One region of the Peribacillus sp. NPDC058075 genome, then DNA from elsewhere that is predicted to be linked to it. Evidence: riboswitches for the same ligand, from Rfam matches in the RefSeq annotation. Region 1 holds a riboswitch; the other holds the start of a gene.

Region 1 (5,100 bases):
TTTTTCAAAAAGGTTTTTATTGATTTCTGAAAACGAAGAAGGCAGTTTAATGACAAATTCATTGAAAGAAGGACCATCGAATATCACTTCCACCCCTTTTGCCATAATTGCTTTTTTCGCATAATGAGCTTTTTGGATATTTTGCACGGCCATTTCTTTGACACCCTTTTTCCCAAGCGCGGTCATTGCAACAGAAGCTGCCAACGCATTCAAAGCTTGATTGGAGCAAATGTTGGAAGTGGCTTTGTCACGGCGAATGTGCTGTTCTCGGGCTTGAAGCGTCAGTACGAATCCCCTTTTACCATTTTCATCCACTGTTTGACCGACGAGGCGGCCCGGAACTTTCCGAACAAGTTTATTAGTAACGGCAAAATATCCACAATGAGGTCCACCGAATGCCGCTGGAATGCCGAATGGCTGAGCATCCCCCGTTACGATATCTGCACCAAGTGCACCAGGGGATGTCAAAGCTCCCAATGCAAGCGGATTACTGGAAACGATGAACATCGACTTGACACCATGTATGATTTCTTCCATTTCTTTCAATGGCTCGATGCGGCCAAAAAAGTTCGGATATTGCACGATCACTCCTGCAACTTCCTCATTCGCCAATTCCCTTAAAGCAGCTAAGTCCGTCACACCGTCTTTATAAGGAATTTCGACCACTTCCACGCGTTGCCCTTTCGCATATGTCTTAACGACTTCTCTTGATTCAGGATGAACGGTTCCTGAAATGAGAATCTTCTTGCGTCGTGTCTGGCCTGAAGCAAGCATGGCTGCTTCAGCTAGCGCCGTCCCGCCGTCATACATGGAGGAGTTAGCTACATCCATGCCCGTCAATTCACATATCATCGTTTGATATTCAAAGATCGCCTGAAGCTCCCCCTGTGAAATTTCAGGCTGATAAGGTGTATAAGCCGTATAAAACTCAGAACGGGATAAAACATGATCGACAATGACCGGCGCGTAATGGTCATAGACACCCGCACCAAGGAAGGAAGCATAGGTTTTAAGGTCCGCATTCTTGGCAGCAAGCCTTGATAATTCTTTCATTAATGCAGGTTCCGATTTAGCAGGCTTGATATCGTATTCTCCTTGAAAACGAACGCTTTCAGGGATATCATTGAAAAGTTCTTGAACAGAAGATACCCCTATCGCTTCCAGCATTTCTTGTTTATCTTGCTCTGTCATGGGTAAATAACGATGTTTCATCTAATGACCATTCCTCTCTATTTACGTGGTTTTTTATAAAAAGGTGTTTGTATGATAACGGCTTTCAAACGTTTGGAACGGATTTCCACTTCGACTTCCGCTTCCAGCACCGAAAATTCCTTATCGATAAGTACCAATCCCACGTTTTTCTTCAACGTTGGTGATTGGGTACCGGTCGTGACCTCGCCAATGACTTTATCACCGCTATAGACCTTATACCCATGACGTGGAATGCCACGGTCAATCATCTCGATTCCCACAAGCTTGCGGGGAGCTCCTTTCTCCTTTTGCTTAGCAAGAACGGCTTTCCCGAAAAAATCCACTTCCTTATCCACTTTTACTGCAAAACCAATCCCGGCTTCGATCGGGGTGATGTCCGCTGAAAGCTCCTGTCCATAAAGCGGCAGTTTCGCTTCAAAACGCAGGGTATCACGAGCACCTAAACCAATCGGCTGAACCCCCTCTTCCTTTCCGGCATCCATAATCGCCTTCCAAAGGGCAGGACCATTTTCACTGTCACTATATATCTCAAAGCCATCCTCACCAGTGTATCCAGTACGGGATACCAGCGTGGAGATACCGTTGATCAGGACATTTTCCTTGAACTTGAAAAATCCAATTTCACTTAAGTCAGTATTTCCCGATAATTTTTGTAATATCTTTTCTGCAGATGGTCCTTGAAGTGCCAGCTGTGTATAGTCACTCGATACATTCGTAATTTGGACATCTTCCGTTAAATTAGCTTGCAGCCAATTGAAATCTTTTTCTGTATTCGCTGCATTGACCACAAGCAGATAGTCGTCCTCGGCCCTTTTATACACGATAAGATCATCGACCGTGCCTCCGTTTTCATAACACATGGCGGTATATTGGGCACCGCCCTGTTGCAGCTTTGATATATCATTGGTCAGCATCTTCTGTAAAAAGGAAAGGCTTCCAGGACCCTTAACATCGACTTCCCCCATATGGGAAACATCGAATAACCCCGCTTTTGTTCGTACGGCTTCATGTTCGTCTTTTATACCCGAAAATTGGACAGGAAGTTCCCAGCCGCCAAAATCAATCGTTTTGCCTCCGTATTCACGATAAACCTCAAATAGTGGTGTTCTTTTTAAATTGGTCAAAAAATGACCCCCTTCAGATTTTTTAAAATTAATGGGCTTCATTATCAAAAAGCTTCTTGTCATTACGCATCAGATATATCCTGATTCATGATGTGAAAAAAGCACAAAAAAGGACAGAGAAAGCCCGTTTGAGCTTTTTCTCTGTCCTGAAACCTGAAAGTTTACCTATGTAATAGGTTTTCCCCTTTGGTGGCCGTCCCAATCCGGGCGGCGCTCTCCAGAGTTGCGTCCAATAAGAGTTCTTTTGCCTGAGAGATTCACTGCTAAGTTTGCTCCTTCGGCGCTACATCCGTAGTCTCTCCCCTTATCTTCACCCGCATATAAATGGTCTACCAATGAAAGGAAGCGAATAAGCCACCAAGCATCGGTAAAACCCCTGAGCATCATGGAATGCATTCTCTGCCAATTCTCCTGAAACATCAGAAACCGTTTGATTGGTCTCCTTCAGTAATCTTGGATAAATTAAGAGCCTATAGCCCATACTAAGAAAACGCGAACTGTAAAATCGATGTACAAAGATTCTTTGAAGCATTTGAAAATTGGAATTTTCTAAATATACTTATATCCTACCCTAAGAAACTTATCTCTGCAATATCTTTTGAAGAGAAATATTTTTCTTACTTCACATACGAAATGTTCGGGTTTTGACCTTTTATTAAGGAAATTATGATTTAAGAGGGAGTTATTTCTATGAAAATCAATATATCCTTTAATTCTGAATGGAATGACGAGTTTCTGCAAAAGATGGAAAATGACGGTCCATGGGGAAATTGGGAGCTTTATAAGCTGGCGGTTCAAATGGAGGAAAATCTTATCATCCCTGATTTTGAAGGTTTACAGGCGCCCAAGCACCTTCCGCAGTTAACCCCGCTTCCGCATCAATTGGAAGCAGCCAAGCAAGTGGTGGAAAAAATGAATGGAAAGGCCATTTTAGCTGATGAGGTAGGGCTCGGAAAAACAATTGAAGCTGGATTGATACTAAAAGAGTATATGATTAGGGGCCTTGTAAAAAAAGTTTTGATCCTTGTTCCGGCTTCCCTTGTCACACAATGGGCTTTTGAATTGAATACAAAGTTTCATATACCGGCAGTCGTTCAGAGAAAAAGTTATGTTTGGGACTCCTGTGATGTGGTCATTTCATCCATTGATACAGCGAAACGCGCTCCACATCGAGATATCATTTTCAAGCAGGAATACGACTTCATCATTATTGATGAAGCTCATAAACTTAAAAATAATAAGACGAAGAATTATGAATTCGTTCAAAATCTGAAAAAGAAATTTTGTTTACTCCTGACAGCCACTCCGATTCAAAATAAAGTCGAGGAAATTTTCCACCTCGTTTCGTTATTGAAACCGGGCCACTTGGGAAATGCCTCACTTTTTTCGGAAAAGTATAAAGGGAAGGGCCGGAACATCATTGAAGATGAACACCTAAAGGAACTTGTCAACACTGTCATGATTCGAAACCGGCGGGCCGATACTGGTATCGAATGGACAAAACGGCATGTGGAGACCATCACCATTGAATTTTCTCCAACGGAACAAGCATTGTACGATGCCGTTTCCAAATTCAAACCTATTTCGGATGGTTCTAAAGGAAATGCCTTTTCGGCTCTCACTCTCCAAAGGGAAGCATGCAGCAGCAGAGAGGCGGTCTTTTATACATTAAAGAATATGAAAGCTAAATATGATCAGCCTTCCCCTGACTTTTTGGCAAAACTTGATGACTTATTTTCTAAAGTGAATGAAACGGTTCAGAACTCCAAGGCTGAAAAAGCTTTGGAACTGATCAAGAAAATTGATGATAAAGTCATTATCTTTACCGAATACCGGGCGACGCAGCTTTATCTACAATGGTACCTGCAGCAGAATGGAATTTCTTCAGTTCCTTTCCGAGGCGGTTTTAAGCGCGGAAAGAAAGACTGGATGCGAGAATTATTCCAAAAGAATATACAGGTATTAATTGCAACAGAAGCTGGCGGGGAAGGGATAAACCTTCAGTTTTGCCATCACTTGATTAATTTTGACCTGCCATGGAACCCGATGAGGCTCGAACAGAGAATTGGACGGATACACCGCCTTGGTCAGGAAGAAGATGTGATGATTTATAACTTTGCCACGAAAAATACAGTAGAAGAACATATTCTGAAATTACTATATGAAAAAATAAATTTATTCGAGAAAGTAATCGGCGAATTGGATGATATTCTAACCAAACTGGATATTAACAACATTGAAGAATATTTGATTGATGTGGTCGGCGAATCCAAAACAGAGGGTGAAATGAAAATCAAGATGGATAATTTTTCATCGTTAATCCAATTCGCTCAATCAATGAAGGAAGGTGAGGTTCATGCAGCAACAGGAAATTCATGATTTTTTATTAACATACTTCAAAGCCAACGATTGTGAAATACTGGATAATGCACCAACCCACCTTACAGTCCAATTGACGATTGATATGGATAAAGAATTAATGAACAGACCCTTTTATTGGCATTATCTAGAAAAAACAGGTGGCATTCCGAACCCAGCACAGATGACTTTCATTACCGATCCAGAACAAGCTCCATCCGATTTAAAGGGAGAAATGATTTATTTTGGCTCCCCTCGCCTTCACCAGATTATTCAATCTACCAAAAAGCTGGCAGGGTATACTAGACTTTTTGAGGATACCCCTCCAACAAAAGGGGGAAATAATCCTTTGTTTCCTTGGCTGACCCTGAATGTGAAAATATCCTATCAATGCGACCGTAAAAAG
Region 2 (5,100 bases), on a different contig from region 1:
GCCATATGCCCAGCCGCTGCCGCCAAGGAAGGAGAAGGTCGTATAGATTTCCCCGGCCATCAGCAGAAAGACGAATATCGCACCAAAACCGCGTCCGCCCACCGTCCATTGTTCCAAGTCCATATCTTTTCCTTTTGAAGAGCGTAGGCCTAAAAATATCGATAGAAGTAAAAATGCTAAAATGATTAAGAGAGCAATATTCATTCCTGGTCACCTTCCCGATTCCTGGGATCCAGCTTATACATGATGCCCAGTATGGCAGAGGTAAGGACCACCCACATAGCCATCCAGAACATATTGAAAGGCATCCCTAATACATATGGTTCTATTTTATTAACAAAAGGCAGAAATCCTAGTATGCCTATAAAAGGAACTAGAGTAAGAATATAGATAATCTTCATAAACAAACCCCTCCGTTTTAATAAAGTGAAACGCCCATCAATGGGGGTTATTCTTCAATGCCATTGATGGATGGGTGAACCAAACCGGGATGAAAAATTCATACATGACGGAAAAGGTCCGATAATATATATTAGCTTACACTATTTTGATATAAAATTTAATGCAATTGCCGGATATATTTGAGCAACAGTGCGCACTGATATGTTCATTAGACAGATAAAGCCTTGAATTCATAGTGAGTTCAAGGCTTTATTTCCTTTAGCTATATTTTTTCCGATAGTTATATAGTATCACCAATAGTATGAACCAGAATGGGGTCAAGAGCAGTGATAGTCGTGTAGCTTCAGCGAATAGCATAACAATAAGGATGAACAGGAATAATCCTAAAATGGCGTAATTGACAAATGGTGTAAAAGGAGCCTTGAAAGTCGATTTTGCTCTTAGGTCAGGCCTTGTTTTCGAATATTTGATATGGGAAATCAAGATAATGCTCCATACCCATATGAAACAGATGGCACTGATGGTCGTCACGACGGTAAATGCCTGTTCCGGTATCAGCTTGCTTAATAATGCCCCTATTGATACAACGATTGTGGATGTTAATAAGGCATTGCTCGGAACAGACTGTTTGTTTAATTTTTCCAGTTTAGCAGGAGCTTCTCCATTCCTGCTTAATGTATAAAGTATTCGGCTCGTTGAAAATAAACCGCTGTTGCATGCAGAAGCAGCGGATGTCAAAACGACGAAGTTGATGATCCCTGCAGCGACAGGAATGCCGATTAACGCAAAGACCTCTACAAATGGGCTGCTCGTGGCATCCAGTTGTGTCCATGGGTTGACGCAGAGGATGACGAATAGTGCACCAACATAGAAAAGTAAAATCCGGACAGGGATTTTATTGATGGCAGATGGAATGTTCTTTCTCGGGTTTGCCGTTTCTGCTGCGGAAACACCGACCAATTCGACACCGACAAATGAGAAGACGACCAGCTGTAATGATAATAGGAATCCGGAAATGCCATTGGGGAACATGCCCCCATGATTCCATAGGTTCGTTACGGAAACCGTTCCGGTATTGGTATTGAAGCCGATGATCAAAAGGATGATTCCCACGATGATCAAGGCGATGATCGTGATTACTTTAATGATGGCAAACCAGAATTCCAATTCACCAAATAACTTAACGGTCAATAGGTTCAATCCTAATAGAATGACTAGGCATATTAGAGCCGGCATCCATTGAGGGATATCAAACCAATATTGTATATAGACGCCAACAGCTATGATATCGGCCATTGCGGTCATGATCCAACAAAACCAATAAGTCCAACCTGTCACGAAGCCGGCCCATGGACCGACATATTCGGTCGCAAATTCTGTGAATGATGTATACCCTGCATTGGATAAGAGCAATTCCCCTAGTGCCCTCATTACAAAAAACAAGGCAACCCCTATTATCAGATAGGAAAATAAAATAGAAGGTCCTGCCAATTGTATGGCTTTTCCGGAACCTAAAAATAATCCGGTTCCAATGGTTCCTCCTATTGCAATCAGTTGTACATGTCTATTTTTTAAATCTCTTTTTAATTCTTGTTTAGCCAATTCCTACGCCCCCGTTTTTTTATAGTCTTGGTAGTGAATGAGTTTACCTGCATGGTCTTGGAGAGAGGGACGTGATTTATTCGTCCAGCTTGCCTTTCCCATTGGTTTTAAAGCTGTTGTTTTTAGTCCAACCACAAATGGACAATAAAAAAAGAGATTGGATAATACCAATCTCTTAAAGGGTTCAGAATAACAATTTTATCATTCGTTACTCTTCTGTCCTTTTGCCTGAGATTGTGAATCCTTCGGCGCTGCATCTTGTACAGTCTCTCCAGAAGCTGCTCCTGCTATAGTGTCATCCATAGCATTCATTGCTTGCTTGTATGCGGTTGTGAATAAATGTCGTCAGTGATAATCTACCACTGCTGAATCATTCATTATGCTTATAAAATAATATTGGAATTCTATCATCTATTTTTCGGTAGGTCAACAAGTTTTTTTGAAGTGAAAATGGCCATATCTGCAGTTTTATAGTGGTCTTAATTTTTATTAAGGTACTTGAAAATTTTTTTTGGGATGATCACTATTATGAAATATTGATCATCATTTTTTTAAAAAGATATTTTTAGATTAGGAAAATTGCCAAGATATATTTGGTAACTGTTTATTTCAAAAATACAATTGTATTTTTACAGAATATTTACTATTATAAGATAAGAAAACATAATTGAAGTGTTATTGATTTTTTTTAATAGAGCATTTCTAACCGCAATAATTAATAGAGGGTCGTTCGTGGTAAGGATAGAAAAGCATTACCGATATTGCATCTGGGGGAGTTAAACATGTCGAACAAGGAATTAAAGAGAGGGCTGGAAGCACGTCACATTCAAATGATAGCTTTGGGCGGAACCATCGGTGTCGGGTTATTCATGGGATCTGCGAGCACGATCAAATGGACCGGGCCCTCTGTAATGCTTGCTTATGCCATCGCAGGTATTTTTATATTTTTCATCATGCGTTCCATGGGTGAGATGCTTTATTTAGAACCGACTACAGGTTCTTTTGCAACCTTTGCGAGCAGCTATATACATCCTTTGGCAGGTTATATGACTGCTTGGAGCAATTGGTTCCAATGGGTAATTGTCGGAATGTCCGAAATCATTGCGGTTGGGTTGTATATGCAATATTGGTTCCCGGATTTACCGGCTTGGATACCAGGTGTGGTGGCCATGATCATCTTGGGGGCGGCCAACCTCATTTCAGTTAAATCCTTCGGGGAATTTGAATTCTGGTTTGCGCTTATAAAAATCATAACGATTGTATTGATGATCGTTGCCGGCCTAGGCCTTATCTTCTTTGGAATAGGGAATGGCGGGGATGCGATTGGATTATCGAATCTTTGGGCGAATGGCGGCTTTTTTACGGGAGGCTGGACAGGATTCTTCTTTGCGCTTTCCCTTGTCGTGGCATCCTATCAAGGCGTTGAGCTTATCGGCATCACAGCCGGAGAAGCGAAAGATCCAACGAAGACTGTAACAAAAGCGATCCGATCAATCATATGGCGCATATTAATTTTCTACATTGGCGCCATATTCGTCATCGTGACAGTCTTCCCTTGGGATCAACTGGACGACTTAGGAAGTCCATTCGTTTCAACCTTTGCCAAAATAGGTATCACAGCAGCAGCAGGAATCATCAATTTTGTCGTAATCACTGCGGCAATGTCTGGATGCAACAGTGGGATTTTCAGTGCAGGGCGTATGCTGTACACACTGGCATTGAATGGCCAAGCTCCGAAAATCTTTGCTAAAGTGTCTAAAAATGGAGTGCCGGCATATTGTACGATCGCTGTACTTTTAGGATTGGGCATCGGGGTTATCCTGAATTTCCTTGCCCCGCCGCAATTATTCCTTTATGTGTACAGTGCGAGTGTATTACCTGGGATGATTCCATGGTTTGTCTTACTTATCAGTGAGCTTAAATTCAGAAAGGTGAATGCCGCTGAAATGGAGAAGCATCCGTTCAAGATGCCGTTGGCCCCTTTCAGTAACTATGCGACAATAGCCTTTTTACTGATGGTGCTGGTCGGTATGTGGATCAATCCTAGTACAAGAATTTCCTTGGTTGTCGGAATCGTTTTCCTAGCCTTGGTCGTAGCAAGTTATTACATGCTGAAAATGGATAAACGAACACCATTGGATGTTAAATCCGATGATGAAATTTCGGGATAAGAAACTCTATTAGAAAGCCCTTCTCTTAATTCGAGAAGGGCTTTTTTGTCTTTGGGGATCAATTGTTGGAATTCCACGAGTAAAACGGTGGAATTCACGAGTAAATCAGCGGAATTCACGAGTAAAACAGTGGAATTCACGAGTAAAACAGTGGAATTCACGAGTAAAGCTGCGAAACTCGAGTAAAACAGCGGAATTCACGAGTAAACCAGTGGAATTCACGAGTAAACCATCGTAATTCACGAGTAAAACGGTGGAATTCACGAGTAAAACGGTGGAATTCACGAGTAAAACGGTGGAATTCACGAGTAAAACAGCGGAATTCACGAGTAAACCAGTGGAATTCACGAGTAAAGCTGCGAAACTCGAGTAAATCAGCGGAATACACGAGTAAATCAGCGGAATTCACGAGTAAACCAGTGGAATTCACGAGTAAAACAGTGGAATTCACGAGTAAAACAGCGAAATTCACGAGTAAAGCTGCAAAACTCGAGTAAAACAGTGGAATTCACGAGTAAAGCTGCGAAACTCGAGTAAAACAGCGGAATTCAAGAGTAAAACAGCGGAATACACGAGTAAACAAGTGAAACTCACGAGTAAAGCCAATTAGACGCCGTAACTAGGGATGCCAGCAGGGGGACACTTATGGAATGTGTCTTCCTGTCAGCTTTTTTCATAGGATGTAACATCATCTTTACCCGAGGAAGGGGTTATATTTTGGAAAGAGCAAAGCTTACCGGGCGGGTCGTTACACCTAATGATGCTGAGTATGAGCATGCCAGGATAAATAATAACTTAAGTTTTTCTAAATTCCCAAAGGTCATTGTGTTTTGTCAAAATTCCAATGATGTGTTGAACTCATTGAAGTGGGCCCGGGAAAATCATACACCTTTCCGGGTTAGGAGCGGCAGGCATAGTTATGAAA

Evidence for each region. A riboswitch is a leader RNA that binds a small molecule or an ion and turns the genes downstream of it on or off. The one in region 1 is predicted to bind glycine.
Region 2: linked by a shared signal. The riboswitch ahead of ACFVS1_RS21395 (amino acid permease) and the one ahead of gcvT (glycine cleavage system aminomethyltransferase GcvT) in region 1 are both predicted to bind glycine.

What each region holds. Positions count from the first base shown of each region.
Region 1 is NZ_JBHVSL010000001.1:969,477-974,576, reverse strand. Features, by position in the region: gene gcvPA (aminomethyl-transferring glycine dehydrogenase subunit GcvPA) at 1-1,212, opposite strand, end outside; gene gcvT (glycine cleavage system aminomethyltransferase GcvT) at 1,230-2,336, opposite strand; glycine riboswitch at 2,476-2,559, opposite strand; glycine riboswitch at 2,563-2,650, opposite strand; gene ACFVS1_RS04935 (DEAD/DEAH box helicase) at 3,027-4,715, shown strand; gene ACFVS1_RS04930 (YqhG family protein) at 4,693-5,100, shown strand, end outside.
Region 2 is NZ_JBHVSL010000003.1:124,885-129,984, reverse strand. Features, by position in the region: gene ACFVS1_RS21405 (sodium:solute symporter family protein) at 1-204, opposite strand, end outside; gene ACFVS1_RS21400 (DUF3311 domain-containing protein) at 201-401, opposite strand; gene ACFVS1_RS21395 (amino acid permease) at 661-2,004, opposite strand; glycine riboswitch at 2,211-2,289, opposite strand; gene ACFVS1_RS21390 (amino acid permease) at 2,787-4,175, shown strand; gene ACFVS1_RS21385 (hypothetical protein) at 4,333-4,647, opposite strand; gene ACFVS1_RS21380 (FAD-binding oxidoreductase) at 4,893-5,100, shown strand, end outside.